Regions from separate parts of the Salinispora goodfellowii genome, predicted to be linked through region 1. Evidence: riboswitches for the same ligand, from Rfam matches in the RefSeq annotation. Region 1 holds a riboswitch; each other region holds the start of a gene.
What was found. A riboswitch is a leader RNA that binds a small molecule or an ion and turns the genes downstream of it on or off. The one in region 1 is predicted to bind cobalamin.

Region 1 (10,246 bases):
CAGCGGCGATCACCCCGACCGACCCCGCCAGCGAGCGGGTCGCGGCCAGCTCCGCGACCACCTCGGCGGCCAGGTCGTCCACCCGGCGCAGGACGAGACTCCCGTCCGAACGCAGCGACACCGCTGGGGGGACGTTCACCTCCAGCGCGGGCAGGAGCCGGTTGGCCAGCGCCACCACCGCCTCCGGTACGCGGAACCCGGTGGTCAACGGCACGACCGCCGCGTCCGGCTTACCCAGGTGCCGCAGCGACTCCGCCCAGTCGGTCGCCGCCCATGGTGCCGTGCCCTGGGCGAGGTCACCGAGGAGTGTGATCGACCCGTGCGTGGTGCGGCGGGCGATGGCCCGACACTGCATCGGGGAGAGGTCCTGCGCCTCGTCGATGATGATGTGGTGCAGGCTCGGCTCCCGCTCCAGGAGCCCGGCGGCCTCGTCGAGCAGCACCAGGTCGGCGCTGCTCCACCGGACGCTCTTGACGCTCCGGAAGCGCCGGGGCCAGCGCAGCGCCTGACACTCGGCCTCGGTGAGGATGCCCTCGGCGGCGCGGGCCAGCGTCTCCGCGTCGCTGAGCAACTCGAAGACGAGTGACTGCGGCGTCACCGCCGGCCAGCAGGCGTCGAGGAACTCGACCACCGGTTTGGCCTTCCCCATCCGCCGTTGCCACGGCTCCCCCGGTGACTCGCCGGAGCGCGTCTCGGCCTGGCGTTGCAGCAGGCCGACGACCCGGGCGCGGACCCGCTCCCGGCCGAGCAGGTACGCGGGATCCTCCCGCCGGGTGTCGTCCACCAGGCGGGTGAGCACCCCCGGATCGATGCGCCACCGGTAGGCGCCGTCGGATACCTGGATCGCGGAGTCAGCTCGACCGAGCCGGGACCAGAGCGCCCGCCGCAGCACCGTCGCCATCCGGGGGTCGTGCTTGACGGCCTCGGCCGCAACCGCATCAACCCCGGAGATCGGCACCCGCCCGATGAGCCCCTCCAGGGTGGCCTGCCGCACTTCCAGCTCACCGAGCGCGGGCAGGACCGCCGAGATGTAGCCGAGGAAGGCCGGGTTCGGCCCGAGGATCAACACGCCGGTACGCCGAAGCCGTTCCCGGTGCAGATAGAGCAGGTACGCGGCCCGGTGCAGACCGACGGCGGTCTTGCCGGTTCCGGGCGCCCCCTGTACGCAGATCGAGGTGTCGAGGTCGGCACGGACCAGCTCATCCTGCTCGGGCTGGATCGTGGCGACGATGTCGCGCATCGGCCCGACCCGGGGGCGTTCGATCTCCTCGATCAGAATCTTGCTCGTGGTACCGAACTCCTCGCCCTGGTCGAGGCGTTCGTCTTCGAGGCTGGTCAGGTCGCCGCCGGCGAACCCGAACCGACGGCGGGTCCGTACGCCCTGCGGGTCACGGGCGCTGGCCTGGTAGAAGGCGCGACTGACCGGAGCTCGCCAGTCCAGCACCAGCGGCTCACCGAGCTGGTCGGAAACGTGCCGCCGTCCGATGTGGTACCGGCCGGTCAACGACTCGCCTGCCGGCACCGCGACGCCGTCGAGGTCGAGGCGCCCGAAGAACAGTGGCGTACGGGGGTCGTCGGCGAGTTCGGCCACCCGCCGGGCCAACGCCACCCCGAGGGTCTCGGCGGAGAAGGGGTCCCCGGCGATCTTCGCGCCGACGGCGTACATGGCTTCGGCGTGCTCGCGCATCGCGTGCAGGGCGGCCCGCGACGCGGCCATGTGCGCGCGCTCGGTGTCGAGCTCAACAGTGAGGTCAGCGGTGCGGTCGGTAGTGCGGCCAGCGGTGCGGTCGGTAGTGCGGCCAGCGGTGCGGTCGGTAGTGCGGTCAACGGTGCGGTCGGCAGGCATGACGGCGGTTCCTCCGGGTCGACAGGGTGAGCTGGCCGCCCGGCCACCCACGTCGGGTACCGGCGTTGCCTCGGCGCGGCGCGGGAGCGCACGGATCGACCAGCCTAGCCCCTCCGACCGCTCCCATCGACAGGTTTCCGCCGGTGGTCGAGCCCGGCGAATCCGGCGAAAGCCCCGCTCGGGAGGTGCGGGTTGCGGCCCGATGCCCGCTGGTCAGGCGAGCACCGGGTCTCGTCTGGCAGCCGCCGTTGCCGATCGGAAGCCGCCGAAGCACATTCTTCAGAAGCCGAAGGGTTGGGCGGAGAGCAGGACCTCGGTCCAGCCGGAATCGGTCACCCCGCCCTGCCCGTACAGGTCGCTGCCGTTGTTGTCGTACGGGTTCCGGTCGCCGTATCGGTGCAGGGCACCATCGCTGGTACGGCCGTAGTAGATACCCGCGCCGGGAGACAGCAGGTGGGTGATGTTCTGCCGGGTGCTCGACTTGAGCTCGCCGGACTCCCAGCTACCCACTCCATTAATCTTGTACGACATCAATCGGCCATCCGAACCCGTACCGAGGATCCAGTCCGGCCCAGTCGTGGTCAGCGTTTTGAGGGTGAAACCACTGTCGATCGCCACCCAATTGACGATCTCACCACCAGTCGGCTTCGTCGCGGTCACTGCGTGGCGCTGCAACACCCCCGCCGAAGTGAGCCCATACAGACCCCCGGCACCGTCATAGGAAAGATGAGTGTGCGTCCATCCGCCACTGAGAATCTTCACCGGCGGATCGAACACCAACGACGCATTGTTCGCGACCACATCGACCCGATACAGGTCACCCTCCGTCGAGGTAAACAGAATCGTGTTGAAGTTCAGCGTCGCCATCGCCTGCGGCGTGAACCCCAGCGTCGCATCCGACGTCACATCCTTCAAGAACCGACCTGAACCCGACTCGACCAACGAATACGTAAGCCTACCATCCGGCAGGACCCCGTAGATGGAAATGTCGCCACAATTAGAACTAACGGCATTGACCGGTGGCGACAGCGGCTCCCCGGAGGGAAAACCGTCCGTCGTAATCTCCGAGCGGACGCCGTTGAAGTATGCCTCCACCGTGGCGCCGTCGCGCCGCTGCTCGTGATGCAGGTGAGGGGCGCTTGAGTTGCCGGTGCTGCCCACTGTGCCGAGCAGTTGCCCCTGCCGGACCCACTGTCCGGTGTAGACCAGCGGGGGTGACTCCATGTGCAGGTAGAGCGACTCCCAGCCCTCGCCGTGGTTGAGCCGGACGTGCCAGCCGCCGCCACTGTCCCAACCAGCATACGAGACGGTGCCGGCGGCGGCGGTCAGAATAGATCGGCCGGCCGTGTTGCCACTGTTCGCGAACATGTCGACGTCGTAGTCGTCATGACCGCGATAAGTGGAGATCTGCCATGATTCGCCACACGGGAATGGAAGCTGAAACGAAGGCCGCACACCGGCGGCCCGAGCCTCGGCCGGACGTACTGTCTCGACCATCACAGCACCGTTGACGGCGAGGGCCAGTGCGGCCAATGCCGCCGGGAGGGAGCGACGTATTCCAGTTTTCGAGGGCATGGGTCTCCTCGGGGGTTCACTGAGACGTGCTGGCATTGAAGCGGCCACGGTCATACACCCCCGCCGAAGTGATCCAATACAGACTCGCCGCCGCCCTCGGCGTCAGCCTGCCGTCTGACAACACCGACAACAGTGACGGCCAGCTGGCTTCAACGATGATCTCCGCGGCGCCCACCTACTTATGGTAGCGATCTGAGTACGCCGAGACCCTGCACAGCCTGACATAACTCACCCGACCGGGGCAGTCAGAGTTATTCGGAGACAGATTAAGCATTTTGCTCCGGAACACATTGGTGGCCCACGTGGGGTCCAGCCGCGGCGAAACCACCAGCAGCCAGGGCAGCGCGGAAGCCCGAGTCACCTCTTGGCGTTGACGTTTGCCCATTTCCCGCCGGATGGGCTGTGGCAGTGTCATCATGTCGTCCGGGGCGGGTCGCGGTGGCCGCCCCGGACGAGAGGGGTTGAGGTGGGCATCGTTCCGGCGGGCACCCCCTGCTGGGCTGACCTGGCCGCGCCGGACCTCGACGACGCGCGCCGCTTCTACCCGGAGCTGTTCGGCTGGACCGGCCGGATCGCGCCGGAGCCCGAGGCGAACGGTTACACCGACTTCCTCCGCCGCGGCCAGGCGGTGGCGGGTGCCGGGCTGCCGGCCATTCCCGAGCAGGTGCCGATCTGGTCGATCTACGTCGCCGCCGACGACGCCGACCTGGTGGCCGCGCGGGTCGAGGAGGCCGGCGGGCAGCTCGTGGTGCCCCCCTTCGACGTGTTCGACCGCGGTCGGATGGCGGTGTTGAGCGACCCGGCGGGCGCGACGCTGTGCGTGTGGCAGCCGTTCACGATGCCCGGCGGCGAGGTCTTCGGGGTGCCGGGGGCGATGAGCTGGACCGAACTGGTCACCCCCGACCCGGAGGGCGCGAAGGTCTTCTACGAGCTGGTCTTCGGCTGGCAGCCGGACGAGCCGCCAACCGGTCCGGCCGGGCACACCGGCTGGCGCCTCGGCAGCCAGATCGTCGCCGGGATGACCACACCGCTCGGCGACTACCCGGCCGGCGCGCCCGCGTACTGGTCGGTGTACTTCGGGGTGGCGGACGTGGACGCGACCGCAGCCCGGGCCGCCGCCCTGGGCGGGGCGATCCTCGTGCCGCCCCGCGAGACCGCGGCCGGTCGCTGCACGGCCCTGCGCGACCCACAGGGCGCGCTCTTCAACGCGATCACCCCGCCCTGATCTCCAGCATCCCGTCAGATGCGGAGGCGGGGCGGACGGGTACCACCAGCGGGCCGTGCTCGCCGTCGATCACCTTCACGGTGGCGCGGTAGTGGCGAGCCAGCAGCTCCGTCGTGAGCACCTCCCGAGGGCTGCCGGCAGCGGCCACGTGACCGTCTGCGAGGAGCACCATCCGGTCGGCGTACTCGCCGGCGATGGAGAGATCGTGCATGGTCGCCACCACGGTCAGGCCGTGCGCCCGGCGGAGCTGGTCGACCAGTTCGAGGACGTCCTGTTGGTGGCCGATGTCCAGCGCGCTGGTCGGTTCGTCGAGCAGCAGCAGGGTGGCGCCCTGGGCGAAGGCTCGGGCCAGGAAGACCCGCTGCCGCTCGCCACCGGAGAGGGTGGCCAGTTCCCGGGCGTGGAATCCGGTGAGGTCCAGCCGGTCCAGGACATCGTGCGCGGCGGCCAGGTCGGCGGTGGACTCCCGGCCCAGCGGCGCGATGTACGGGGTGCGGCCGAGCAGCACGTAGTCCAGGACCGACATCCCGGCGGGCACCACCGGCGACTGGGCGACCGTCGCCACCACCCGGGCCCGGTCCCGGCGACGCAGCTGCTGGATCGGCGTACCGAAGAGGGAGACCGCGCCCCCGGTGGGCAGCAGGCCGCCGACGGCGCGCAGCAGCGTCGACTTGCCGGCGCCGTTCGGGCCGATCACGGTCACCCACTCGCCGGCGGCGACGCTCAGGTCGACCCCGGTGAGGACGGGTACGCCGGCCAGCCGGACCCGCAGGTCGCGTACCGCCACCGCCGGTGCGCTCATCCCAGCACCCGCCGGGCGCTGCGCAGGACCAGGACGAAGAACGGGCCGCCGAGCAGGGCGGTCACCACGCCGATCGGGATCTCCTCGGGGGCGGCGGCGGTCCGGGCGACCACGTCGGTCAGCGCCAGGAACGCCCCGCCGAAGAGCATCGACAGCGGCAGGATCACCCGGTAGCTGGAGCCGGCGAGCAGTCGTACGGCGTGCGGCACGATGATCCCGACGAAGCCGATCAGCCCGGACGCGGAGACCGCGGCGGCGGTGCCGAGCGAGGCCGCGGCGATCAGCAGGTAGCGGGACCGTTGCGGGTGCAGGCCCAGGCTGGTCGCCTCGTCGTCACCGACCGAGAGGACGTCCAACTCCCGCCGGTGCAGCAGCACCACCACGGCGGTCAGCAGGAAGTACGGCAGGACCAGCCGTACGTCGTGCCAGCCGGCGGTGGCGAGCCGCCCGAGCAGCCAGGCGTAGACCTGTTGGATGCTGTCCGAGTTGCGTTGCAGCAGGTATGTCTGCCCGGCGGAGAGGAAGGCGGAGACCGCCACCCCGGCCAGGATCAGGGTCGCCGGTGATCGGCTTCGGCCGCCGGCGGAGCCGAGCAGGTAGGTCAGCGTGACCGCGCCGATCGCGCCGACGAACGCGGCCAGCGGGATGGTGACCGGCAGCCCGGTGACCGCCCCGCCGACCCCGCCAGCGGTGATCACCACGGTGACCGCGAACCCGGCGCCGGCCGCTACCCCGAGCAGGTACGGGTCGGCCAGCGGGTTGCGGAACACGCCCTGGTAGGCGCCGCCGGCCAGGGCGAGCAACCCGCCGACGAGCAGGCCGAGTACGGCCCGGGGCAGGCGCAGCTCGGTGATGATGGCGATCTCCCGCTCGGTGAGCCCGCTGTCGAGGCCGACCCCGGGGAGGAGGTTCAGCAGCTCGACCGCGACGCTGCCGGGTGGCAGGCTGACCGGGCCGAGGGAGACGCCCGCCACCAGGGCGACCAGGACCGCGGCCAGCCCGGCGACGAGCCAGCCGGGCCGCAGCCCGGCGGGCCGAGCCGCCGGCCCGCCGGAGGGGCGGCCGGAGGGGCGGCCGGAGGGGCGCTGGGTTACCACCTGCCGCATGGGGATGCCTCTGCTATCGCCACAGCTCCAACGTCACGCGGGGACCTTCGCGGTCGCCTCGATGATCGTGCGGAGCAGGTCGACGACGCGCGGGCCCCACCGGGAGGCGACGTCGTCGTCGAGCGCGACGACCTGGCCCTCCTGCACGGCGGTGATCGTCGCCCAGCCGGGTCGGGCCTGGACCGACGCGATGCTCTGCTGGCAGCACTTGGTGTCGGCGAGGAAGACGAAGTCCGGGTTGGCCTGGACGATGATCTCCTCGGAGAGCTGCGGGTAGCCACCGCTCGCGCCGTCCGCGTCGGCCGGGTCGGCGATGTTCTCGAGCCCGGCGAGCGCGTAGAGCGAGCCGATGAAGGTCTTGCTGGTGGCGGTGTACAGCTCGGGGCCGAGCTCGTGGAAGTAGGTGAGCTTCTCCGCCCGCTGGGGCAGGTCGGCGACCAACTCCGCGATGTCGTCCTGCATCTGGCTGACCACGTCGGCGGCCTCGGCGGGGTGCCCGGTCAGCGTGCCCACCTCGGTGAGCTGCCGATAGGTGTCGTCCAGCGTGGCCGCCGCCGGGGTGAGGAAAACCGGGATCTTCAGCGTGGTGAGCTGGTCCACGATCTTGTTCTGGTCGTCGGCGAGCAGGACCAGGTCGGGGTTCTGGGCGGCGATCGCCTCGGCGTTCGGCTGGAAGCCGGAGAGGTCGGTCCGCGGTGCCTCCGCCGGATAGTTGGAGTTGTCGTCGACCGCGACGACCTGCGGCCCCGCCCCGATCGCGAAGAGCACCTCGGTGGCGGTCGGCGACAGCGAGACGATCTTCTCCGGCTGCTCGTCCAGCGTGAGCGAGCCAACGGTTACCGGGAAGGTCGCGGCGCTGGACGCGCCGTCGTCAGCGGGGGAGTCCGTGGTCTTCTCGGCGCAGCCGGCGAGCGCGAGCGCGGCCACCGCGAGGGCCGCGGTGAAGAACCGGGGGGTACGTCTGGACATCGGGCCTCCTGTCGGTCGAGGAGTTGGTGCTTCGCCGACAGGGACCGAGGTGCCCGTCCACGAGGCACCCTTCCTCGAGAGCGCGTATCGCGACCGACCGCAGGCGACCTGACTCGTCCCCGGGACAAGCCCGGGGCATCACAGTTGCGGGACAGCGCCGGTTTCCCACCGGCTTCGCTGCGGGATGGTCGGTAGCACGGTAGCGCACGGTCGGGCCGGGGCCCGGAGTTGGCCGCAGACGTGTGACGAGGTGGGGAGGGGTGGGGGCCCCGGGAAAGGGCCCCCACCCCAGATTCAGGAGACGGTGATGGTGACGTTGTCGACTGCTGCCTCGACGAGGCTCCCGCCGGCGGCGTCCGCCGCCGCCACCTGGATCTGGATCGACTGGCCGGCGTACGGCGTCAGGTCGAGGTTGGCCACCGACCAGGAGGCGCTGCGGTTGGTCGCCGCGCCGGTCTGGTTGAGCAGGGTGGTGGTGCCGCCGCTGTGCACGACGCTGACCCGGAAGTAGTCGGCCGAGGAGGCGTTCGAGTAGTGCGCCAGGTACCAGGCCAACGAGAGCGTCAGCGTGCCGCTCGACGGCAGGGCCACCGCCGGGGAGCGGGCGCTGGTCGCGCCGCCGTCGATGTCGTGGGTGCCCACCGAGGAGCCGGCGAGCCGGCCGGTGACCAGGTCGTTACCGCCCGCGTACGGGGTGAGCTGCTTGGCGCCGGAGTAGCTGGTCGCCTGGGCGGCACCCCGCTCCCACTGGCCGGTGGTGGCGGTGTCGGTGCCGTTGGGGTTGATCGTCCAGCCGGTCGCGGTCTCGAAGGTGTCCGCCCAGACCGTCTCCCCGCCGCCGCCACCGCCGCAGTACTGGTCCTCCTTGCCGATCGCCCGGTACGGGCAGTCGGCGTACTCGGAGAGGAGCAGCACCGCTTCGCGGTTACGGGCGGTCTCCGCCGGGATGACCTCGTCGGGTGGGTAGAAGCCGCCGCCCGCGGCGGAGCCGGGGTACAGCTCGAAGGTGTACGCCCAGATCCCGTGCGCCCCCCACATCCAGTCGATGCTGCTGCCATCGGTGATGTAGAGGTCGCTGGACTGCTGCGGGGTGTAGCCGTTGGTGGCCGCCATCTCCCCGCCGATGGTGGCGAAGGTGTTGTACTGGTCGGCCGTCATCCCCGGGGCGGTGTTGCTGTACGTGTAGCCGAACGGCCAGAGCACCAGCTCGGAGTAGGTGTGGAAGTCGATGTTGGCCTTGATCTGCTGGACTCCGCCCACGACCCGGCTGTCCACGAAGTCGCGCACCGCATCGGTCTCCGGGGCGGAGAAGGGCGACGGGCCCCGGTAGGTGCTCGACGAGGTGGAGCCGGAGGAGCCGCCGCAGCAGCCCCAGAGGTAGTCCCAGTTGCGGTTCAGGTCGGTGCCGACCCAGGACGAGCCGCTGTTGGGCTGCCGATTCTTGCGCCACGACCGGTACGAGCCGGTGGCGATGTCGTACTCGCTGCCGTCCGGGTTCACGGTCGGGATGATCCACAGCTCCCGGCTGTTGACCACGTTGGTGACCCGGGAGTTACTGCCGTAGTTGTCGGTGAAGAGGTTTAGCAGGTAGATCGCCATCTCCACGGTCAGGTGCTCCCGAGCGTGCTGCTGGGAGTTGAAGAGGATTTCCGGCTCGTCCTCGTCGGTCCCGACGTTGTCGGAGATCTTCACCGCCATCAGGTCCCGGCCCTCGTGCGAGGTGCCGATGCTGATCTTCCGCGCGATGCTGGGGTGCTCCGCCACCACCTGGTTCACCACGGCCGTCAGTTCGGCGTAGTTGTGGTAGTCGGAGTCGGCGGGCGGGAAGTCGAAGATGCCGACGTCCCCGTGGTCGTGATCGTGGCCGGTGGGGGTTACCGGCACCTCCTCCAGCTCGAAGCCCAGCCGGGTGATCGCGGCGGCCTCGGCGGCGGTGGCGGTGACGTGCAGGACACCGTGCTCGGAGTAGTCGATCGCGGCGCCGGTGCTGGCGACCGCGCTGCGGTCGGTCACGGTACGCGGGCCGAGCACCCGGTACTGGACGGCGGCCGACTCACCGCTGGGCTCCGGCGTGGTGTTCGCGGAGACCGGGGACGCGGCGAAGGTGAGCAGGCCGAACCCCGCGGCGACGACGAGCGCGAGGCGGCGGCGAAGGGTGGGGGTGCGGAAGGCCATGGACAACCTCCTGACGAGCGCGGGAAACCTTTCCCGCCTGGTACCGCACACTCCACCACTCAACGCATGGTCATATCAATGTTCTTCCATGTGTAAATTTAATGGCGCCCGTGGATCAGGACTTCGGTGCGTCGCCGTCCCGCTCCGGCGAGTCCGTCCCGGCGTCGTCCTCGCCGGCCAGCGCCGAGCGCAGCCGCTCCTTCTCCGCGCGCCGCCGCTCGGTGGCGGCAGCCATCTCCTCGGCCATCTCCTCCCGCCACGGCCGCAGCAGGAAGAAGGAGAGCGCCGCCGAGAAGATCAACGCCACCATCAGTTTGATAAAGAGATTCAACTCCACGAACCAGAGGGCCGCCAGCACGACGACAAACAGCCCGATCCGGCCCAGCGTGTACTTGACCGCCGCGCTCATCTCCGTACTCCGTTCTCCGCCGTCGACGGGCGGCCTCAGCCCGTCCTCCGGGCGAGCCACCGCACCCCGTGGAACCACACCACCGCGTACCCGACGGTGAAGGCCGCCGCACCCAGCCCGCCGGAGACCACCGGCGGCA
Region 2 (10,246 bases), on a different contig from region 1:
CCGGCGCCGTGAAGGTGGCCCCCGATGTGCCGTACGAGGTGGCCGCGCTGGTCGGCTGCGGCGTGATGACCGGCGTTGGCGCCGTGATCAACACGGCCCGGGTCGAGCCCGGTGCCGCCGTCGCGGTGATCGGCTGCGGCGGCGTGGGTATTGCTGCGATCCAGGGCGCGCGGCTCGCCGGTGCGGCCGTCATCGTCGCGGTCGACACGGTGGAGGCCAAACAGCAGACCGCGCTGCGGTTCGGGGCGACCCACGGATGTGGCCCGGAGGCTTTGGGTGAGCTGTCAGTTCAGCTCACTGACGGTGAGGGCTTCGACACTGTCTTCGACGTGGTGGCTGCGCCGCAGACGCTGCGTACGGCGTGGACTGCGGCACGTCGGGGTGGGGCGGTGGTGGTCGTGGGTGCCGGTCGCTCCGATCAGCAGGTCACGTTCAGTCCCTTCGAGCTGTTGTTCGAGGGGAAGAGCATCACTTCCTCGCTCTACGGTGCGTCGCAGGCGCCGCGAGACTTTGACCGGATGTTTGACCTCTGGCGGGCTGGCCGACTCGACCTGAGTGCGATGATTACGCACCGGCTGCGGCTGGAGGAGGTCGGGGACGCCCTCGCCGCTCTCGGCCGCGGCGACGTGATTCGTCAGGTCATCTGTTACGACGGCGCCAGTTGACCCGCCGGTGTGATTGACTCGGCGACTCCGGTGGCCCACCGCCGCGGCGGCGCGGGCCGCAGTCAGGTGGGCCAACCGGGGTCGGGTGATCGGCTGGACGGGTGCTCAGCCCACCACTTCAGCGACCTGGCGTAGCTGCTGGGCGTTGCCCTGGACCAGCAGCGTCGTGACCACGGTCTCGCGCCACCGCTGCAGCTCGTCGCGGACCTTGGCGACCGGGCCGATCAGGGCGATGTCCTCCACCAGCGCGGTCGGCACGGCGGCGGTGGCCCGCTTCTTGTCGCCCGCCAGGTACGCCTCGGTGATAACGTCGCATTCCTTTTCGTAGCCGAGGCGGGCGAAGACATCCCGGTGGAAGTTGACTGACTTGGCTCCCATGCCGCCCACGTAGAGCGCGACGAAGGGTCGGAGCCGATCCGCCGCCCGCTCGATGTCGTCGTGGACGACGATCGGTACGGTCGCGGCGACCTCGAATGTGTCCAGGTCGCGGCGGGCGCCGGGGCGGGCGAAGCCCTCGGCCAGGGCGGCCCGGTAGAAGCTGTCCGCCTTGGGGGAGAAGAAGATCGGGAGCCAGCCATCGGCGATCTCGGCGGCTAGGGCGACGTTCTTCGGCCCCTCAGCGCCGAGGAAGATCGGGATGTCGGCGCGCAGCGGGTGGACAGTGGACTTCAGTGGCTTACCCAGCCCGGTGCCGCCGCGATGCGGTAGCTGGAAGAAGTCGCCGTCGTACGTAACCGGCTCGGACCGGGCGAGGACGGCGCGGATGATTTCGATGTACTCCCGGGTGCGGGCCAGCGGACGCGGATAGGGCTGGCCGTACCATCCCTCCACGACCTGCGGGCCGGACACGCCGAGCCCGAGGACGAAGCGGCCCCCGGAGAGGTGGTCGAGGGTGAGCGCGGCCATCGCCGCGGCGGTCGGAGTGCGGGCCGACATCTGCATGATGTTGGTGCCCAGGCGGACCGTGGAGGTGCTCGCTCCCCACCACGCGAGTGGGGTGAGGCAGTCCGATCCGTACGCCTCGGCGGCCCAGACGGAGTCGAAGCCGAGTCGGTCGGCCTCGGCGATAGCCGCCGTGACGCCCTCGGGCGGCCCGGAGGACCAGTAGCCGGTCGTGTAGCCAAGCTTCATGGGGGTGTCCTTCCAGGTCCCCGGGAGTCCCGGGTGCGGGGGAAGCCGGTGGGGGCCGTCTCGCTCCGCGTGGTGACGGTGGGCAGGGTGACGATGGGCAGGATCGACGGTCGGGAGAACTGCCGCCGATAATCCACAACAGGAATAGTCATATCATTGAGTATGGTTCGGGGGAAGGGTCGGCGACGCGGTGCCGGCCCGCCGAATTCCGTCCTCACCCGGAGCGGGAGGTGTGGCCATGGCGCTGCGGCACGCGGTGTTGGCGGCGCTGCTCGATGGAGAGTACAGCGGCTATCAGCTGGCCAAAATCTTCGATGTTTCCTGCTCCAACTTCTGGTACGCGGTACCCCAGCAGCTCTACGCCGAGTTGACCAGGCTGGAACGGGCGGGGTTGATCACTGGTCGCCAGGTCATCCAGCACGACCGCCCCAACAAGCGGCTGTTCACGGTCACCCCCGCCGGCCTCGCCGAACTGGCCGCCTTCGCCGCCGTGCCGTCGAAGCCGTCGTCGACCCGGGAGGACCTGCTCGTCGTGGTCCAGGCCGTGGACCGACTCGACCCGGCACCGGTCATCGCCCAGCTCGAGGAGCGGGCGGTCATCGCCGCCGCCAAGGTGGAACTCTTCGACCGGATGCTCCGGCAGCTGCGCGGTGACCTGACCGAGGAGACGTTCCTGCGCGAGAGCAACCGGATCGGGCCGTACCTCACCTGCCTGCGGGGGCGTCGCTTCGAGCAGGAAAATCGCGAATGGTGTCTGCAGGTTGCGGCGCTGCTCCGCGCTCGTGCCCCGGTGTCGCGCTGACCTGCCGGTGCCGGGCTACCCTCCGGCCCGGCCACCAGCACGGGGCGGGGCACTGCCGGTCGGTCAGCCACGCCGGGCAGTATTCGACCAAGCCGGCGTGCCGGGGCAGTGCGGCGTGGAATGGTGAGAGCCATGAAGCGGGACCGGGATGAGATTTTCGTCGAGTACACAAAGTCGATCTGCCCGGTCTGCAAGGTGGTTGTCGACGGACAGGTCAACCTCCGCGACGACAAGGTCTACCTGCGGAAGCGCTGTCCGGAGCACGGCCAGTTCGAGGCGTTGGTGTACGGCGACGCGCGGATGTACCTCGACAGCGCCCGATTCAACAAGCCCGGCACGATCCCGCTGACCTTCCAGACCGAGGTGCGCGACGGTTGCCCGGCGGACTGCGGGCTGTGTCCGGAACACAAGCAGCATGCCTGTCTGGGCATCATCGAGGTCAACACCGGCTGTAACCTCGACTGCCCGATCTGCTTCGCCGACTCCGGTCACCAGCCCGACGGGTACGCCATCAGCCTGGCGCAGTGCGAGCGGATGCTCGACGTCTTCGTGGCGAGTGAGGGCGAGGCCGAGGTGGTGATGTTCTCCGGTGGAGAGCCCACCATCCACCGGCAGATCCTAGACTTCGTGGACGCCGCCCAGGTCCGCCCGATTCGGGCCGTCAACCTCAACACCAACGGAATCCGGCTCGCCAGCGACCGGAGGTTCGTGGCAGCGCTCGGCGAACGGAACCGTCCCGGCCGGGCGGTCAACATCTACCTGCAGTTCGACGGGTTCGACGAGCGAACACACCGGGAGATCCGGGGTCGGGACCTGCGTGAGATCAAGCAGCGCGCGTTGGACAACTGCGCCGAGGCCGGCCTGACCGTCACCCTGGTGGCCGCGGTCGAACGGGGGCTCAACGAGCACGAACTCGGCGCCATCATCAGCCACGGCCTGGCGCACCCGGCGGTGCGGAGCGTCTCGTTCCAGCCGGTCACCCACTCCGGCCGGCACACGCCCTTTGACCCGCTGACCCGGCTGACCAACTCCGACATCATTCACCTCGTCGCGCGGCAGCGGCCCGACTGGTTCCGGGCCGAGGACTTCTTCCCGGTGCCGTGCTGCTTCCCGACCTGCCGGTCGATCACCTATCTGCTCACCTCGGGCACGCCCGGCGCCGAGGATTTCGGGGTGGTGCCGATTCCCCGGCTGCTCGACGTGGCGGACCATCTCGACTACGTCACCAACCGGGTGGTGCCGGACCCCGCTGTCCGGGAAGCACTGGAGAAGCTGTGGTCTGCGTCGGCGTTCATGGGCACCGACACGACCAAGGTGCGCCTCGCCCAGACCGCCGCGGCGCTGGACTGTGCCGACGCCTGCGGCGTCAACCTACCCGAGGCGGTGGCGAACCTGACCGACCGGGCCTTCATGATCGTGATCCAGGACTTCCAGGACCCGTACACCCTCAATGTGCGGCAGCTGATGAAGTGTTGCGTCGAGGAGATCACCCCGGATGGCAGACTGATCCCGTTCTGCGCCTACAACTCGGTCGGCTACCGGGAACAGGTCCGCGAGCAGATGTCCGGGGTGCCGGTCGCCGACGTGGTGCCCAACGCACTCGCGCTCCGCTCGATGATCACCGACTCTCCGTACGGGTCGAAGGTCGCCCAGCACCCGGACGGCGGCGTCGCCGCCGGACGGCGGGTGGCGCGGGACGCCACCAACGTCGGGCGGCGGATCCGGTGACGAGGAGTGAGCCCGCAGCGGATCCGAAGGGCTGCTGCGCCGCGGCTTACGGTTCGGACCTGGTCGCCCTGCTCCTCGGCGAGGCGTACCATCCCGGTGGTTCGTCGCTGACCCGCCGACTCGCCGCCCGACTGGGCCTGACCACCGGCGAACGCGTACTCGATGTGGCGAGCGGACGAGGCGCCAGCGCGCTGCTGCTGGCGTCCGAGTACGGCTGCACGGTGACCGGTGTGGACCTCGCCGGCTCCAACGTCGCGGTGGCCACCCGGGTGGCCCGGTCCGTTGGGCTCGCCGACCAGGTGCGGTTCCGGCGGGGAGACGCCGAGCGGCTGGCTGTCGACTCGCATTCGGTTGAGGTGGTGGTCTGCGAATGCGCCTTCTGCACCTTCCCCGACAAGCCCACCGCAGCGGGGGAACTGGCCCGGGTGCTGGTCCCGGGCGGTCAACTCGGGCTGGCCGATGTTGTCGCCGTCCCCGACCGGCTGCCCCCCGAACTGACCGGGTTGGGAGCGTGGATCGCCTGCGTTGCCGATGCGCGCCCCCTCGATGAGTACGTCGCCCTGTTGGCGGGCGCAGGACTGACGACAACCCACACCGAACGGCACGACTCCGCGGTCACCACGATGATCGACCAGATCGAGGCGCGCCTGACCGTGCTGCGGCTGACCGCCGCGGATCAGGCGGCGGCGCTCGGCTTGGACTTCGACCGGGCCCCGGCGGTCTTGGCCGCGGCCCGGGCCGCGGTCGCCGACGGTGCGCTCGGCTACGCCCTCCTGACGGCCAGGAAACCGGGCTCTGGCCCGGGCTGAAGTTCCCGGCTCGTGGTGCAGCGTGGCGTCCGGTTTCGTCGTAGCCGGCGGAGGCGGGTAGCGATTGGTGTGAATCGACAGCTTGCCGTCCGGGCGGGTGCCCGATAGCCTCTCGCCGTCAAGGTGCACGGGAAGCCGGTGGAAGACCGGCGCGGCCCTCGCCACTGTGACCGGGTAGTGATCTCTGACTGTGCCACTGGGCCCAACCAGGTCTGGGAAGGCTGGAGTGAACGTCGATCCGGAAGCCAGGAGACCGGCCTTGACACGGATCTCATCCACGAGGTGCTGGAAGGGAAGGTCATTCGATGCATATCGCCGAGGGGTATCTCCCTCCGGAACAGGCGGCGGCGTGGTTCGTCGTGTCCGCGCCCTTCGTCGTCCACGGGAGTCGGGCCCTGGTCCGGCAGGTCCGGGCAGATCCAGACTCGAAACTGCTGCTCGGTGCGGCCGGTGCCTTCACCTTCGCGCTGTCCGCATTGAAGATCCCGTCGGTGACCGGGTCGAGTTCCCACCCGACCGGCACCGGGCTGGGGGCGGTGCTGTTCCGACCGCCGGTGATGAGCGTGCTGGGCGGCATTGTGCTGCTGTTCCAGGCGCTGCTACTGGCCCACGGCGGGCTGAGCACGCTGGGCGCGAACATCTTCTCGATGGCGATCGTCGGCCCGTGGGTGGCGTATGGGAGCTACACCATGGTCCGTCGCGCTGGCGGCGGACTGGGTCCGGCGGTGTTCGCCGCTGCGGCCCTGGGCAGCCTGGCGACGTACGGTGTCACCGTCGCCCAGCTGGCCCTGGCGTTCCCCGACCCGGTCTCCGGCGTCGGCGGTGCGCTGGCGAAGTTCGGCGGGATCTTCGCCGTGACCCAGATTCCGTTGGCGATCAGCGAGGGACTGCTGACCGTTCTGGTGGTCCGCCTGCTGAGTCGGACCAGCGGAGACGACCTGCGTCGGCTCGGCCTGCTGCGCCCGGCGGCGGAGGTACGGGCATGAGGCGCTTCTCCTGGGTGAACCTGCTGTTGCTGCTCGCGGTGCTGCTCCTGGCGGTGGTGCCGCTGGCGCTCGGCCTGGGGTCGGGGGAGGAACCCTTCTCCGGCGCGGACGCCCTCGCCGAGCAGGCCATCGTGGACGACCACCCCGACTACCAGCCGTGGTTCTCGCCGATCTACGAGCCGCCGTCGGCCGAGCTGGAGTCGGCGTTCTTTGCTCTCCAGGCCGCGCTCGGCGCCGGCCTGCTCGGCTACTACTTCGGTGTCGCCCGGACCCGGCAGCGGCAGCGCGACGCGGTCGATCGGCAGCGCGGTTAGCGTGTTCGCCCTCGACATCGCCGCGCACACCGGTCCCTGGCGAGGTCGGCACCCCGCCGAGAAGGCGCTGCTCGCGCTCGGGCTGCTGGTCTGCGCGGTGGCCCTGCCCACCTGGCCCGCCGCGCTCCTGTCCGGTGGCGCCGCGGCGGTGCTGCTGGCCGCCGCACGGGTGCCACTGGTCGTGGTGCTGCGGGCGGCCCGGGTGCCGCTGTTCTTCGTGGCCACCTCCACGGTCCCGTTGCTGGTGTCGATGCCGGCTCCGGCCCGACTGGCCATCGACCCCGCCGGCCTGCCGCTGGCGGCACAGACCGCGGGCCGCTCCGTGGCGGCGTTGACCTGCCTGCTGCTGTTCACCGCCACCACACCGTTGTCGGATGTCCTGCCACGACTGCACCGGCTGGGGATCCCCCCGGCGGTCACCGAGGTTGCCGCGTTGACGTACCGGATGCTCTTCCTGCTGGTGGAGAGCGTGCATGCGGTCCGGCAGGCGCAGGCGGCGCGGCTTGGCTTCCGTACCTGGCGGACCGCCTACCGGTCGCTGGCCGGACAGGCGGGGGCGGTGTTCGTTCGGGCGTTGCACCGGGCGCGGCGGCTGGAGGAGGGACTGGCGGTACGGGGCTACACCGGTTCACTCGCCGTGCAGGTGGCGGCGCACCGGGTGTCGGTGCCGTTCGTCGCGGCGACCACGGCGTTGCTCGGCGCGATTGCCACGGTCAGCACCGGGCTGGTGTCCCCTTGGTGAACGCCTCGCTACTGGAGTTCGATGAGGTGGGCTTCGCCTACCAGCCGGGCCGATCGATCCTGGCCGGGGTCAATCTTCGGATCGACCCCGGCCAGCGGCTGGCCGTGCTGGGTCCGAACGGTGGCGGCAAGACGACGCTGTTCCGACTGGCGGCCGGCGCGCTGCGGCCCGCCACGGGCCAGATCGCCGTCGCCGGCACCCGGGTACGGCACACCCGGGCCGGTCTTCGGGAGCTGCGGCAGCAGGTGCAGCTGGTCGTGCAGGACCCGGACGACCAGCTCTTCTCCGCCAACGTCTGGCAGGATGTCTCCTTCGGACCGGTCAACCTGGGGCTTTCGGCCACGCAGGTGCGGCGGCGCTGCGACGCGGCGCTGGCGGCGCTCGGTGTGTCGGCGCTCGCCGAGCGACCCACCCATCTACTCTCCTACGGCCAGCGCAAGCGGGTGGCCATCGCCGGTGCGGTCGCGATGCACCCGCGGCTGCTCATTCTCGACGAACCGACCGCCGGGCTCGACCCGGCCGGGGTGGAAGCACTGCTGCGCACCCTGGACGACCTACACACCGCGGGTACGACGGTGGTGCTCTCTACGCACGATGTCGACCTCGCCTTCCGCTGGGCGGACGCGGTGGCGGTGGTCTCGAGCGGTGGCGTGCGGACGGTAGCCACGGCGGACGGCCTTGCCGATGGGGGCCTGCTCGCGGCGGCAGACCTGGTGCCGGCGTGGGCGCCGTTGGTGCACCGGCTCCTGGACCGGATTCCGGAGCTGGCGGGGGCCCGTCCGCGGGCGGTGACCGAACTCGCCGCGCTGCTCAACGATGCCACCGGGGATGACCGGTGATCGCCGCAACCCGACGCGTGGCGTGGCCCGGGCGGCGGTCACGCCGCCCGGCACCCGTTGGTCAGGCCGTGCTGCGTCGGCGGCGCAGTAGCACCAGGCCGCCGGCCACCAGGACCAACAGGATCCCGCCGCCGATCGCCGCCGCCGTGCCGATCCCGCCGCCGCCGCCGTCGCCGTCGTTGTCGGTCGCCGCCACCGGGCTGGTTGCCGCGGGCCCCGTCGGCGGTGTGGTGGGCTCGGCCGCGGGGGACGACCCCGCCGGCGTCGGAGCCGGCGCCTCGGCGCCAGCGGGGTCGGCGACGGTGAACGCGTACGAGCCCTGGACCGGGTGCCCGTCGGCGGAGACTACCCGGTACGCGACGGTGTAGCTGCCGTTCGCGAGAGTTCCGTCGATGCTGATCGTGCCCTTTGCCCCGGTTACCACGGGTTTACCGGTCGGGACCTTCTGCTCCTCGGCGTCGGAGAGGACGATGGTGGTGAACGCCGGATCCAGCTTCTGGAGGAATTCCAGTGTGATCTCGGTCGGCGCCTTGTCCAGCTCGGCGTTCTTGGCCGGTGTGGTGGTCTTCAGGGAATTGTGCGCGGCAGCCGGCGCGGCCGGTACGAGCAGCAGCGCGGCGGCGGCGAGGACGGCGGCGAGGAAGCCGGCGGGTCTCGGGCGGGCGTTGGTCCGCATGGTTCTCCTGTCGAGGTCAGCCGAGCAGTTGCTGGCCGATCCAGCCGCCTTCGGGGCAGCCGGGTGGGATCGCGAAGACGGCGGAGCCGATCGGGGTGGTCCACTCGTTGAGTAGGTCCCGCTCGGCCAGCCGTCGTTGGATGGGTAGGAACTGACGGGTGATGTCGGCCTGGTACGAGGCGAAGATCAGGCCGCTGTCCGCAGTGCCGTCGGCGCTGGGCACGCCGTCGTAATTGTAGGGGCGGCGCAGAATCCGGAGCCGGTCCTCGGTGACGTGGGAGCGGGTCAGGTGCGAGAAGTCCGGGATGACGGTGAGCCCGCCCGATCCGAGGGCGTGTAAGTCGGGTTCGTCGTGTTCGTCCGTGCCGGTCAGTGGCGCGCCGGTGTCGAGCCGGCGGCCGACGGACAACTCTCGGTCGGTGCGGCCGAGGAGGTCCCACGTCTCCAGGTTCATGCTGATCCGCCGGACGACCAGGGTGGTGCTGTCGCGCAGCCAGGAGGGCCCGTCCGGTACCCACACCGCGGTCTCCAGGGGAGCGCCCGGCTTCGGGTTGGCGGTGCCGTCGAGTTGGCCGAAGAGGTTGCGCTGGGTGCGCCCTGGCTCGGACCCGGCCGCGCGCCGGAAGCCTTGCTGCACCCAGGCGACGGTGGCGAAGGGGCGGCTGTCCTTCACCAGCACCCGCTGGGCGTGCGCGACGGTCAGCGGGTCGTCGGCGCAGATCTGCAGCAGCAGGTCCCCGCCGGACCAGTGGGGGGAGAGCCGGTCGATGCGGAACGCCGGGAGGGCGGCCACCGACGGTGGCCGCCGCTCGTCGGCGTTGGCCGCCGGGTAGAAACCGGGGCCGAAGCCGAAGGTCACCGTCAGCCGGGCCGGTAGCAGCCCGAGCTCCGGCTCGGTGTCGGCTAGGGCGGGACGGCCCTGGGTGAGGCGGGCGGCGTCGTCGGAGAGCAGTCGCAGCATCCGTCCCAGCGCCTCCCGGTCCGTCTCCGGCCGGAGGGCAAGCGCGACGAACGCCGCGTGTGCCTGCGGTTCGGTGGCGACCCCCGCCTGGCGGGGCCCGTGGAACGGTTCGACGGCGAGCCCGATCTCCGCCACCGGCGCCAGCTCGGCGGGGCGGGTAGCGGGGTCGTCGGAGGAGCCAACGGCGGTGACCGCCACGGTGGCGCCGAGCGCGCCACCGGCAGCCAGGGCACCGCCCGCGAGTAGACCGCGCCGGCTCACCGCGCGGGGGCCGCTCCCAGTCACGACGCTGCGCTGGGGCTCATGGACATATCCGGCATGCCGTGCTCGGGGTTGTAGCTCTCCTCCGCGCCGGTGAACGGCTTCGCCACCGCCGTAAAGGACTGGGTCCGCCCGTCGGCAAAGGTGAGGGTGAAGGTGAGCTCATCCCCGGCCCGCACCGGCTGCTGCAGATCCAGCATCATGAGGTGGTCGCCGCCGGGCTCGAGCAGGTGGCTGCTCTTCGCCTTGATCACGATGCCGCCCTCCTTGGCCCGCATGACCATCTCGCCATCCTGCATGGCCATCTCATGCAGCTCCATCGGCGACACCTC
Region 3 (10,246 bases), on a different contig from region 1:
CCTGGTCGACGCCGTTGGCCTGTTCCCGGGTGGCGGCGGCGAGGGTGGCCGGATCGAGGATCCGGACACCGTCAACCGCACCGATCAGGCCCGCGTAGAAGCGGGCCAGGGACGAGGCGGTGCAGATGCCGTTCACCGCGGGGATCTCCGCCGCCCAGGTGCGGGGGTCGGCGAGGTCGAGCGGCGGGTCGGTCACCATCGTCGACCTGACCGCCAGCGAGGTGGGGTCGGTGAACGCGGCCAGCGCCTCCCGTAGCGCCGCCGGCATCGCCTCGGGGGAGGCGGGCGGGGGGACCGGCTGCTCGGTGATCCGGGCGACCCGGTGCGCCTCGGCGGCCGGTAGGCCGATCCAGAAGTCCAGGCCGAGTGGGGTGGCGATCTCATCGGCGAAGTATCGGCCGAGGCTGCGACCGGAGACGCGACGTACCACCTCGCCGACCAGCCAGCCGTAGGTGAGGCTGTGGTAGCCGTGCGCCGTTCCCGGCGGCCAGGCGGGTGCCTGGGCGGCCAGCGCGACGACGATCGGTTCCCCGGTGAGCGCCGCCGTCAGCGGGACCGGACGGTCGAGCACCGGCAGCCCCGCCTGGTGGGACAGGAGCCAGCGAACCGGGATGTCGCCCTTGCCGGCGGCGGCGAACTCCGGCCAGTACGCGGCCACGGGGGCGCCCAGGTCGAGCTGACCGCGCTGGGCCAGCAGGTGCACGCACGCCGCGGACGCGCTCTTGGTCGCCGAGTAGACCAGTTGGAGGGTGTCCTCCCGCCAGGCGTGGTCGGTGGCAGGATCGGCGACCCCGCCCCAGAGCCGGACCACCTCCCGGCCGTGCCGGTAGACGCTGAGGGCAGCGCCGATCTCGGAGCGTGCGTCGAAGTTCGCCTGGAACGCCGTCTGGACCGGCTCGTATCCCGGCGCGACGGTGCCATGTGCCACGGGCATGGATTCCCCTTCGGAGTGCCGGCTCCGGATGCCAGCCACCCGAAGCAACGCCGTCAAGGTATCCTTACCGCATACGTCAGGCAACCCTGACGGGCATATGCTGATTGGATGACGGAGGAGATGGTTCCGGGGCATGCCGAGCTCGTCGGATTCCGGCTGCCGGACGGGGCGCTGCAGACCACTGGGGCGCTGCAGACCGATGCCGCAGCGCCGGCTGACGCCGTCGGCTACCGGGCCGGATGCAGCTGCGGCTGGGCCGGCAGCCGGGACTACCCGGCCGCCGATGAGGGGCGCTGGATGGCCACCTCCGAGTGGGGCGGGCACATCCGACCCCTCCTGGCCGCCACTCCACCCGGCTGGCTGCTCAACCGCTCCGACACGCTGCGGGACGGCGTCGCCGAACTGACCACCACCTGGCCACTACAGGCGCTCGGCATCCTCGCCCAGGTGGAACGCTGGCAACGGCCCCTCATCGAACAGGCCGTGACCCAGGCGCGGGCGACCGGACTCTCCTGGGCCGAGATCGGCAACGCGCTCGGCATCAGCCGCCAGTCCGCGCACGAGCGCTTCCGCAGGATCGCCCCACCGAAACCCTCCAGCTAGCCGGCATCTCCACTACTACTGAAGTAGTGTTGAGGTCATGTCGATGCCGTTAGAGTCGGTTCCGTTCTCGGAGCTGCTGCGCCAACCGACGGAAACCGCCGAGCGGCTGTCCCGCGCTCGCGCGGTGCGACTACGGCGCCGGGACGCCACCGACCTGGTGCTCATGTCGGCGGAACGGGCGGTAGCTGAAGGTGAGGTGGTCGACCTGACCGCTCGGCTGCTGGCCAGCCTGGCACGCCAGGAACCCGACCTGGTCCGAGAGACGCTGCCCACTGTGTTGCCATGGGTGCGGTTCCTGCCTCCTGGAGAGGCCGAGCAGATGGCCGGTGAATTTGTCACCACGGCAGAAGCCGCTGCGGCGGTGGGCAACACCACGGCGTTGTCACAGCTACTCGCCGAGTGGCGGCACACGGCCGAAGTCCACGCCGACCCCGACCTTCACCGAATCCTCGCCACCCCGAGTTCCGACGACTTCGGGCCGGTCGATCTCCCGGACAGCGAGTGAACGCCAAACGCGGCGATCGGGTCGCACCACCTCCACGTCCCGGCGCCTACACCCTACGTTTCGCTACAGCTGACGCAGCAAAGGGCTGGGAAGAACTCTGTCGCCAGGCAGCCGCCAACACCCGGGCCGCGTTCGACAAACTTGAATCAAACCCCTGCCCCTCCCCACCGACCAGCCGCCAGCACCCCCTCAAGGGATCCCTCGCCACCTGTAAGCACAACGGGAAGACGCTGCCGCAGTGGCAATACGAGGTCACCGCGGGGGGGCCGCGTCTGGTACGTGGTTGACCACGACACCCGCACCTGCTGGCTCAGACACGCCGGCACCGGACACCCCAAGGCCACCGACTAACGCATAGGACGCCCTGATCCTGGAGTCGGCTGGTGTGGCCGGCTGCCGGTCCGGCCCATGCTGAACTGGCCGGACGAGTCGACACCGACAGTCGCCTGGCGCTGCGTGCGCTACTTCGTCAAGGAACATCCGCGCCAGGCGTGGTGCAAGCCGTCCTGCGGCAACCGCGCTCACGTGTCCCGGCACTACGAGAAGTATGTCCGCGACCGGTGGGAACTTTGGGCTGCCTGCGGACAGGTGTAGATGTGACAGCTGAGATGCGGGTCCGGATCCGGGCCGGAGACACCGACGCGTTCGGTGAGCTATTCGATGAGCATGCCGAAGCGGTTCGTCGACACGCGTTGTGGAGTGAGGGCAATCCGACGCACGCCGAGGACGTGGTCTCGCTGACCTTTCTTGAGGCGTGGCGGGTCCGCGAGTCCCTGTGCCCGGAGGGAGAGGGCCTGCGGCCGTGGTTGCTCGGCATCGCCACCAATGTGCTGCGCAACCGGCGGCGGACCGCGCGCCGGCACCGGCAGGCGTTGCGGCGGCTGCCATCCGGTGACTCGGTCCCGGACTTCGCCGACGAGGTGGTCGGCCGAATGCACGACGCCGACCAGGTTGCCACAGCCCTGGCTGCGCTGCGGACACTCCGCCGAGCAGACCGGGAGGTCTTCCTGCTCTGCGTCTGGTCGCAACTGGACTATTCAGCTGCCGCCGAGGCCCTGGGCGTACCTATTGGAACCGTGCGCTCGCGGCTGTCCCGGGCTCGGACCCGGCTGCGAGCACTGACCCACCAAGAGCTGGTGCGTACCCGAATGATCCCCGTCGAGCAGGGAGAGTACCGATGAGCGAGCCCACCGCTCCCCGTGTGCCGGCCATGCCGGCGACGCGCCGGCAGACACTGCGGCGGCACCTGATAAACGAGATCGAACGGCCGGTCCAGCGGTCACGGCGGAGGTTGTTGCTGGCGCCGGCAGCGGGTGTGCTGGCGGTCGCGGTCGGGGTTGCCGCCCAGCCGTGGCAGCTGGACCACCCGCCGTTGACCGTGGCGGTCCAGCAGGGGAGTCACAGCGGCGCGACCCTGCTCCTGAATGAGATGGCTGCAACGGCCGCCTGCAAGCGGGGCCCATCGGCTGGCGAGGGCGAGTACGTCTACGTCAAGAGTCGGGGGGCGTACGCCGAGTTGGGCAATGGTCCGGCCCAGCTGCAACCGATACACGAGCGGGAGATCTGGATCCCACGGTACGAACGAGGTGACGGACTGCTTCGCGAGCCACTCGTCAACTTGCCGATCATCGGCGTGATTCCGGAACGGACGACGCTCACGAACATGACGCCGAACGCGACGGCTGTCGATCTACCCACTGATCCCGATGAACTGCTGGCGAAGCTCTACCGGGAGCGGGATGAGCGGGGCCAGGGAAGCAGCCGCGATGGCGCGGCGTTCACCGCGATCGGTGACATTCTGCACGAGTCGTTGGTGCCGCCGCGGACGAGCGCCGCGCTCTATCTGGCTGCGGCGAAGATTCCGGGGGTTGAGGTGGTCCGTGGGGTCACCGACGCAGCCGGCCGACCGGGGATAGCCGTCGCGCGCACCGAAAGAAGCCGACGAGACGAGTGGATTTTCGATAGACACACGTATGATTATCTCGGCCAACGCAGCTACCTCGTGGCGGACACCGCCGACGGACCAGCCGGGACGGTGTTCAGCACGACCGCAGTGCTGCAGCGGGCCGTGGTGCCGAAGCTCGGAGAGCGCCCGGCGCCACAGCCGACACCGGTATGCGGCTGGGAGCAGGAGCGCGGCGGCGGCTGATCGGGGGTGCCCGGCGGGCCGGCGGAGGTGGATCACCCCGCCGGCCACCGAGCGCTAGCCGGATCAACAGTTGCGCAGCTCGGGAGACTGGTTGAGCAGCTGACCGCGGACGGAGATGAAGCGGCGGTAGGTTTCCGAGTCGACCGCGGAGTGCCGGAACGCCGCGACCCGGTGACAGTTCTGGAAGGCCAGCTTGACGCCGAAGTGGCGTTCAAGGCTGGACCGGATGGCGTCGCTGGCCAGCGCGCGCAGGAGCTGACCCCGCTCCTCCTCGGTCGGCGGCGGGACGACGTTGTCGGCGAACTCGGCGTCGGAGGACGCCAGCTCCGCCGCCACCCGGCTGACGGTCTGCCAGGCGTACGGCAGCGAGTCGCGGACGCAGGAGACGAAGGCGTCGTCGGCAACGGGGCCCGACTCGGCGGCCCGCAACAGGTCCGGTGGCACGGTGAGAGACATGATCCTCCTCAGTTGATAATGATCGCGGTTTTCATTACTGTTGCGTGCTGAGCACACCACGCAACGTCCACCGCGTCAATGACGCCACGTGGTGTGGCTCCGTCGGATTCACCCGATGCGCGGTCCTCAGGACATGCGCCCACCTCAGGGCCGTTTGACAGCGCCGCTCGCAGCAGCCCAGACTGTCGCGACAACTCAACCAACGCGTGCGTGCGGGGGAAGTCCGGTCAAAATCCGGCGCTGGCCCGCAACGGTAGGCCGTCGAGGTTCATCTGCGACGGCAAGCCCGAATACCCGCCACGCTCGCGCACCCCTACCCACCCGTCGTGGCCCACGGGTCGGAGGCCCCGACCCGACGCTGACCAACAGCGCTCGGCTGGGTTCTGACGACCGCAGGGCGGAAAGGCACTCCTGATGGTCGTGTCCCACCTTCGATCCACACTCCGCACCCGCGCCGCCGGCCTGTTGGCCGCCGCCGTCGCCGGGATCGCCCTGACCGCTGTCGAGCCCGCCCCCCAAGCCGCGCGAGCCGACGCCTGTGCCGGCACCTCGGGCGTCACCGTGGTGATCGACTTCACCGCTTTCGGCGGCGAGGTCGAGGTCGCCTGCGCCCCCGGCGACCCGGACACCGGGCTGACCGCCATCCAGGACGCCGGCTTCGCCGTCGAGGGCACCGCCCGCTGGGGTCTTGCCTTCGTCTGCCGACTCGGCGGCCTGCCCACCCCGGACGTCGAGCCCTGCATCGACACCCCGCAGGCCAGCGGGTACTGGTCGTACTGGCACGCGTCCAGCGGCGGTGACTGGGAGTACAGCGACAAGGGCGTGCTCAACTACGACCCGGCCCCGGGCAGCGTCGAGGGTTGGTCCTACGGTGCCAGCGAGCCGCCGAGCATCCCCGCCCCCTGATTCACCCGCGCCGCTGGTGTGACCAGTGGCGCACCCCGGGTGCCCGGAACTGTCCTGGCGTCGTCACACGCCCTAGCGGTACGGTGACGGGCACCCGGTACACACTGGGCACAACTGCATAAGTCCCGCGTGGGGGGAAGCCGGTGCGATGCCGGCGCTGACCCGCAGCCGTGAGCGAGAGAACCCTTTCGCGAGCCGGAATGCCCCGCCCGGGACGAGCGGCTTCCACTGTCGAGGTCTACAGGGTGAAGTCCGGTCCGCCGAGGTCTGTCCACCCCGCTCACCGCAGTACGCGGAGCGGGGTTTTCGTATCCCGGGTGCTTGCCGGAGCTCACCGACTGCTCTAGAAAGGCACCCCCTCATGGCCCTGTCCCGGCGCCTCGCCACCGGTCTCGGCGCGGCCGCGGCAACCACCCTCGCCGCGGTAGCCGCCGCCCCACTGACCGTGGTGGCGGCCCCCGACCCGGACCACGCCGCCGCAGCCCGCGCAGCGGCGTCCTGGCTCGCCGACGAATTCACCGATGGCGTCCTGCCCGGCCCGATCAACCCGGAGGACTGGGGGCTGACCATCGACGGTCTCCTCGCGCTCGCCGCCACCGGGGTCGACCCGTCGACCCGGCAGGCGGCGACCGCCCAGGTCGCGGCGAACGTGCGCGCCTACAACAGCTACGACCACTGGGGCATCGAGGGCTTCACCGACGGCGGGGCGACCGCGAAGCTGCTCTACGCCGCCTCCGCCTCCAGCGCCGACCCCACCGACTTCGGCGGCTACGACCTGCGGGCCGAGACCCTGTCGCTGATCGCCGGAGCGGACATCGACCACCAGCGGGGACGGATCACCAGCGCTACCACCCCACAGACCGGCGCAGACCCCAGTAACACCTTCGACCAGTCCTTCGCCGTGCTGGGCCTGACCCGCAGCGGCGGCGTACCGCAGGACGCGGTGGACTTCCTCATCCGGCAGCAGTGCGCGGCGGGCGGCTTCCGCCTCTACCCGGACACGGCCGACGGGCCCTCGCCGTCCTGCGACGACCAACCCGACGCCACCCTCGACGTCGACTCGACCGCGATGGCCGTGCAGGCGCTGCTGAGCGCCGCCGAGGACGGTGCCACAAGCGCCGCCGACGCGGCCGCCGCCGGCGCGGACTGGCTGGTGTCCCAGCAGCACACCGACGGGTCGTTCGGCGGCTCCGGGCCGACCACCGGAAAGAATTCCAACAGCACCGGCCTGGCCGGGCAGGCCCTCGCCGCCGCCGGACGCGACCCGGCAGCCACCGAGGCGGCGGTGGCGCTGGCCGCGCTCCAGCTGACCGCGGCGAGCGGCGGGGCGGCCGCCGCGGAGGCGGGCGCCATCGCCTACAACGCCGACGGGCTCGCCGCCGCCGTCGCGGACGGGCTCGGCGACAACAGCCGGGACCAGTGGCGTCGGGCCACCGCCCAGGCGCTGCTCGGGCTCGCCCAGGTGCCGCTGGGTCGGATCGGCCTCGACCCGCCGCCGACCGGGCAGCCCACCCCGACCGGCACCGCCTCGCCCACCGGATCGCCGACCGGCACCGGATCGCCGACGCCGACCGCCACCGCCAGCCCGACACCGAGCGCCACCGGGACCGCCCCGCCGGAGCCGCCCGCCGCGTCACCGACCGGCAGCGCTCCGGTGACTCCCACACCGACCACCTCCAGCCCCGGTGGTGGGCTGCCGACCACCGGCGCGGCGATCACCAGCTACGTGCTGCTCGCGGTACTGCTGCTCGGTGGCGGCGTCGGGCTGCTCATCCTCGGCCGTCGGCGGGCGAATTGAGCCGCAGGACGCTCCGCGGCTCAGTGGCCGTCGCCCTGGTCGCCGCCGGCTCGGTGATCGGGCCGGGGAGCCCGGCGGTAGCCGCCGGGCTCCCCGGCTACTGCCCGGACGCCTCCGGCGTCACCGTCGTGGTCGACTTCAACGAGCTCGGGGGCGGAACGGTTGTCCGCTGCGCCCCGGGCAGCCAGGCCACCGGGCTGGCCGCACTGAAGGGCGCCGGCTTCCCGATCACCGGCACGCTGCGCTGGGGCGAGGGATTCATCTGCCGGATCGAGGGCAAACCGTCGGCGGACGCGGAGAAGTGCGTCGACACGCCGCCGGCCAGCGCCTACTGGTCGTACTGGCACGCCCCGAACGGTGGCAGCTGGACCTACAGCGACAAGGGGGTGCTGAACCGTACGCCCCCGGCGGGCAGCTTCGAGGGCTGGTCGTTCTCCCTCAACCGCGACCCCAACGACGCGCCCCGCCCCGGGGTCACCCCGCGCCGCCCCGCACCGCCGCCCGCCTCGCCACCGCCGGCAGCACCGCCGACGAGCGACGTACCGGTGGCACCGCCACCGGCGGGCGGAGACGTAGCGCCGCCGCCCGCCGACGGCGGTCAGCCCGGGGCAACCGGCGAGCCGACCACCGTTGATCCGTCGACTTCGGCCACCGCCGCGCCGTCCGCCAGCGCGGCAGGCCACCCGTACCCGGAGACTGCCACCGCCTCGACGCAGCCGGGCTCCGCCGACGAGCCCGTGCGGACCGACGCCGTTGCCCGCGAGGAGGGGGGCGTACCGCTGGGCACGCTGGCCGGGGTGCTGCTGCTGGCCGCCCTCACCGCCGGGGGCCTGGTCGCCGCCCGACGACGACGGGTCGCCGACCCGGATGACTGACGCCACGGCGGACCGCCACGCGACCGCCAATCGCCGGATGACTGACGCCACGGCGGACCGCCACGCGACCGCCAATCGCCGGATGACTGACGCCGCGGTGGACAGCCCCGCGACCGCCGATCGGTGGTCGGCCCGCTGGTCCGCCTGGCGACTGCCGCGCGGGCTGCACCCGGGCGCCTGGTGGCTCTGGGCGCTCGGGCTGGCGACCGCGGCCAGCCACACCACCAACCCGCTGGGGCTCACCCTGCTGGTCGCGGTCGCCGCGCTGGTGGTCGTAGCGCGACGCGGGCACGCCCCCTGGGCGCTGGCGTTCCGCATGTACGTCTGGCTCGGCGTGGTGATCGTCGCGATGCGGGTGGTGTTCCGGATCGTCTTCGGTGGCGGGCAGGGCGAGCACGTGCTGGTCCGGTTGCCGGAGATCCCGCTGCCGGAGTGGGCGGCGGGTATCCGCCTGCTCGGGCCGGTCGCCGCCGAGCAGGTCCTCGGCGGGTTCTACGACGGGCTCCGGTTGGCGACGATGCTGATCTGCCTGGGGGCGGCGAACGCCCTCGCCAACCCGAAGCGGCTCCTCAAGGCCGTACCGGGAGCGTTGTACGCGGTGGGCACGGCGGTGGTGGTCGCCCTGTCGGTCGCCCCGCAGCTGGTGGAGAGTGTGCTGCGGGTCCGGCGGGCCCGCCGGCTGCGGGGTGCCTCCGGGCGGGGGATGCGGGCGTTTCGGGGCATCGCGCTGCCGGTGTTGGCCGACGCGTTGGACCGGTCGCTGGCCCTCGCCGCGGCGATGGACTCGCGCGGCTACGGCCGGACCGCGGCGGTACCCGCCGGGCAGCGGGCGGTCACCGGCACGCTGGTCCTCGGCGGCCTGCTCGGCGTCTGCGCCGGCACCTACGGGCTGCTCGACACCGCCGGGCCCGGCTACCTGGGGCTGCCGCTGCTCCTCGCCGGGCTGGTCGCCGCCGTGGGCGGCATGCTGCTGGCCGGCCGCCGGGTCCGCCGCAGCCGCTACCGGCCGGACCGCTGGCGGCTGGCCGAGCTACTCGTCGCCGGTTGCGGAATCGCCGCGGCCGGCCTGACCGTGCTGGCCGGCACGGCCGCCCCGGAGCTGCTCTACCCCCCGGTCAGCCCGCTCACCTGGCCCGAGCTGACCCCCCTGCTGCTGCTCGCCGTCGCCGTCGCGGCCGTACCGGCCTGGCTCGCGCCGCCGCCGACACCAGTCCCGAAAGATCACGCATGATCACATTTGACCGGGTGACCGTCCGCTACACCGAGGACGGACCGCCGCCGCTGCGGGGCGTGACGCTGACCGTCGAGGAGGGCGAGCTGTGCCTGGTCGCCGGGCGTACCGGGGCCGGCAAGTCGACCCTACTGCGGGCGATCAACGGGCTGGTGCCGCACTTCACCGGCGGCACCCTGCACGGTTCGGTCACCGTGGACGGCCGGGACACCCGCCGGCACCCGCCCCGCGACCTCGCCGACGTCGTCGGCGCGGTCGGCCAGGACCCGCTCTCCGGGTTCGTCACCGACACCGTCGAGGAGGAACTCGCGTACGGCATGGAGCAGCTCTCGCTGCCACCGGCGGTGATGCGCAAGCGGGTGGAGGAGACGCTGGACCTCCTCGGCATCGTCGGGCTGCGTGACCGGCCACTGCGGACCCTCTCCGGTGGGCAACAGCAACGGGTCGCCATCGGCGCTGTCCTCACCAGCCACCCCCGCGTCCTGGTGCTCGACGAGCCCACCTCCGCGCTGGACCCCACGGCCGCCGAGGAGGTCCTCGCCGCGGTCACCCGGCTGGTCCACGATCTCGGCGTCACCGTGGTGCTGGCCGAACACCGACTCGAACGGGTGATGCAGTACGCCGACCGCCTGCTCTACCTGCCCGGCGACGGGCGCGTGGTCAACGGGCCACCGGCGACGGTGCTGGCCGGCGTGGAGCTGGCCCCACCCCTGGTCGAGCTGGGCCGGCTGGCCGGCTGGGACCCGCTGCCGCTGTCGGTGCGCGACGCCCGCCGCCGCGCCGCCGAGT

Region 2: linked by a shared signal. The riboswitch ahead of T398_RS09320 (energy-coupling factor ABC transporter permease) and the one ahead of T398_RS13510 (ABC transporter substrate-binding protein) in region 1 are both predicted to bind cobalamin.
Region 3: linked by a shared signal. The riboswitch ahead of T398_RS18610 (SCO2322-related protein) and the one ahead of T398_RS13510 (ABC transporter substrate-binding protein) in region 1 are both predicted to bind cobalamin.

What each region holds. Positions count from the first base shown of each region.
Region 1 is NZ_JCANTD010000011.1:48,868-59,113, reverse strand. Features, by position in the region: gene T398_RS13540 (HelD family protein) at 1-1,846, opposite strand, end outside; gene T398_RS13535 (M23 family metallopeptidase) at 2,126-3,379, opposite strand; gene T398_RS13530 (hypothetical protein) at 3,438-3,596, opposite strand; gene T398_RS13525 (VOC family protein) at 3,888-4,646, shown strand; gene T398_RS13520 (ABC transporter ATP-binding protein) at 4,633-5,448, opposite strand; gene T398_RS13515 (FecCD family ABC transporter permease) at 5,445-6,554, opposite strand; gene T398_RS13510 (ABC transporter substrate-binding protein) at 6,588-7,523, opposite strand; cobalamin riboswitch at 7,605-7,728, opposite strand; gene T398_RS13505 (M14 family metallopeptidase) at 7,818-9,698, opposite strand; gene T398_RS13500 (DUF4229 domain-containing protein) at 9,814-10,107, opposite strand; gene T398_RS13495 (hypothetical protein) at 10,143-10,246, opposite strand, start outside.
Region 2 is NZ_JCANTD010000006.1:126,649-136,894, forward strand. Features, by position in the region: gene T398_RS09290 (Zn-dependent alcohol dehydrogenase) at 1-665, shown strand, start outside; gene T398_RS09295 (LLM class F420-dependent oxidoreductase) at 771-1,796, opposite strand; gene T398_RS09300 (hypothetical protein) at 1,793-1,948, opposite strand; gene T398_RS09305 (PadR family transcriptional regulator) at 2,035-2,598, shown strand; gene T398_RS09310 (radical SAM protein) at 2,731-4,326, shown strand; gene T398_RS09315 (class I SAM-dependent methyltransferase) at 4,323-5,135, shown strand; cobalamin riboswitch at 5,240-5,411, shown strand; gene T398_RS09320 (energy-coupling factor ABC transporter permease) at 5,441-6,121, shown strand; gene T398_RS09325 (energy-coupling factor ABC transporter substrate-binding protein) at 6,118-6,435, shown strand; gene cbiQ (cobalt ECF transporter T component CbiQ) at 6,437-7,177, shown strand; gene T398_RS09335 (energy-coupling factor ABC transporter ATP-binding protein) at 7,174-8,016, shown strand; gene T398_RS09340 (copper resistance CopC family protein) at 8,078-8,692, opposite strand; gene T398_RS09345 (Dyp-type peroxidase) at 8,709-9,938, opposite strand; gene T398_RS09350 (copper chaperone PCu(A)C) at 9,935-10,246, opposite strand, start outside.
Region 3 is NZ_JCANTD010000021.1:49,202-59,447, forward strand. Features, by position in the region: gene T398_RS18575 (serine hydrolase domain-containing protein) at 1-934, opposite strand, end outside; gene T398_RS18580 (hypothetical protein) at 1,043-1,537, shown strand; gene T398_RS18585 (hypothetical protein) at 1,575-2,042, shown strand; gene T398_RS18590 (CGNR zinc finger domain-containing protein) at 2,451-2,636, shown strand; gene T398_RS18595 (RNA polymerase sigma factor) at 2,639-3,223, shown strand; gene T398_RS18600 (CU044_5270 family protein) at 3,220-4,191, shown strand; gene T398_RS18605 (SCO5389 family protein) at 4,255-4,647, opposite strand; cobalamin riboswitch at 4,842-4,963, shown strand; gene T398_RS18610 (SCO2322-related protein) at 5,062-5,553, shown strand; cobalamin riboswitch at 5,643-5,780, shown strand; gene T398_RS18615 (prenyltransferase/squalene oxidase repeat-containing protein) at 5,915-7,351, shown strand; gene T398_RS18620 (SCO2322-related protein) at 7,348-8,226, shown strand; gene T398_RS18625 (energy-coupling factor transporter transmembrane protein EcfT) at 8,309-9,457, shown strand; gene T398_RS18630 (ABC transporter ATP-binding protein) at 9,454-10,246, shown strand, end outside.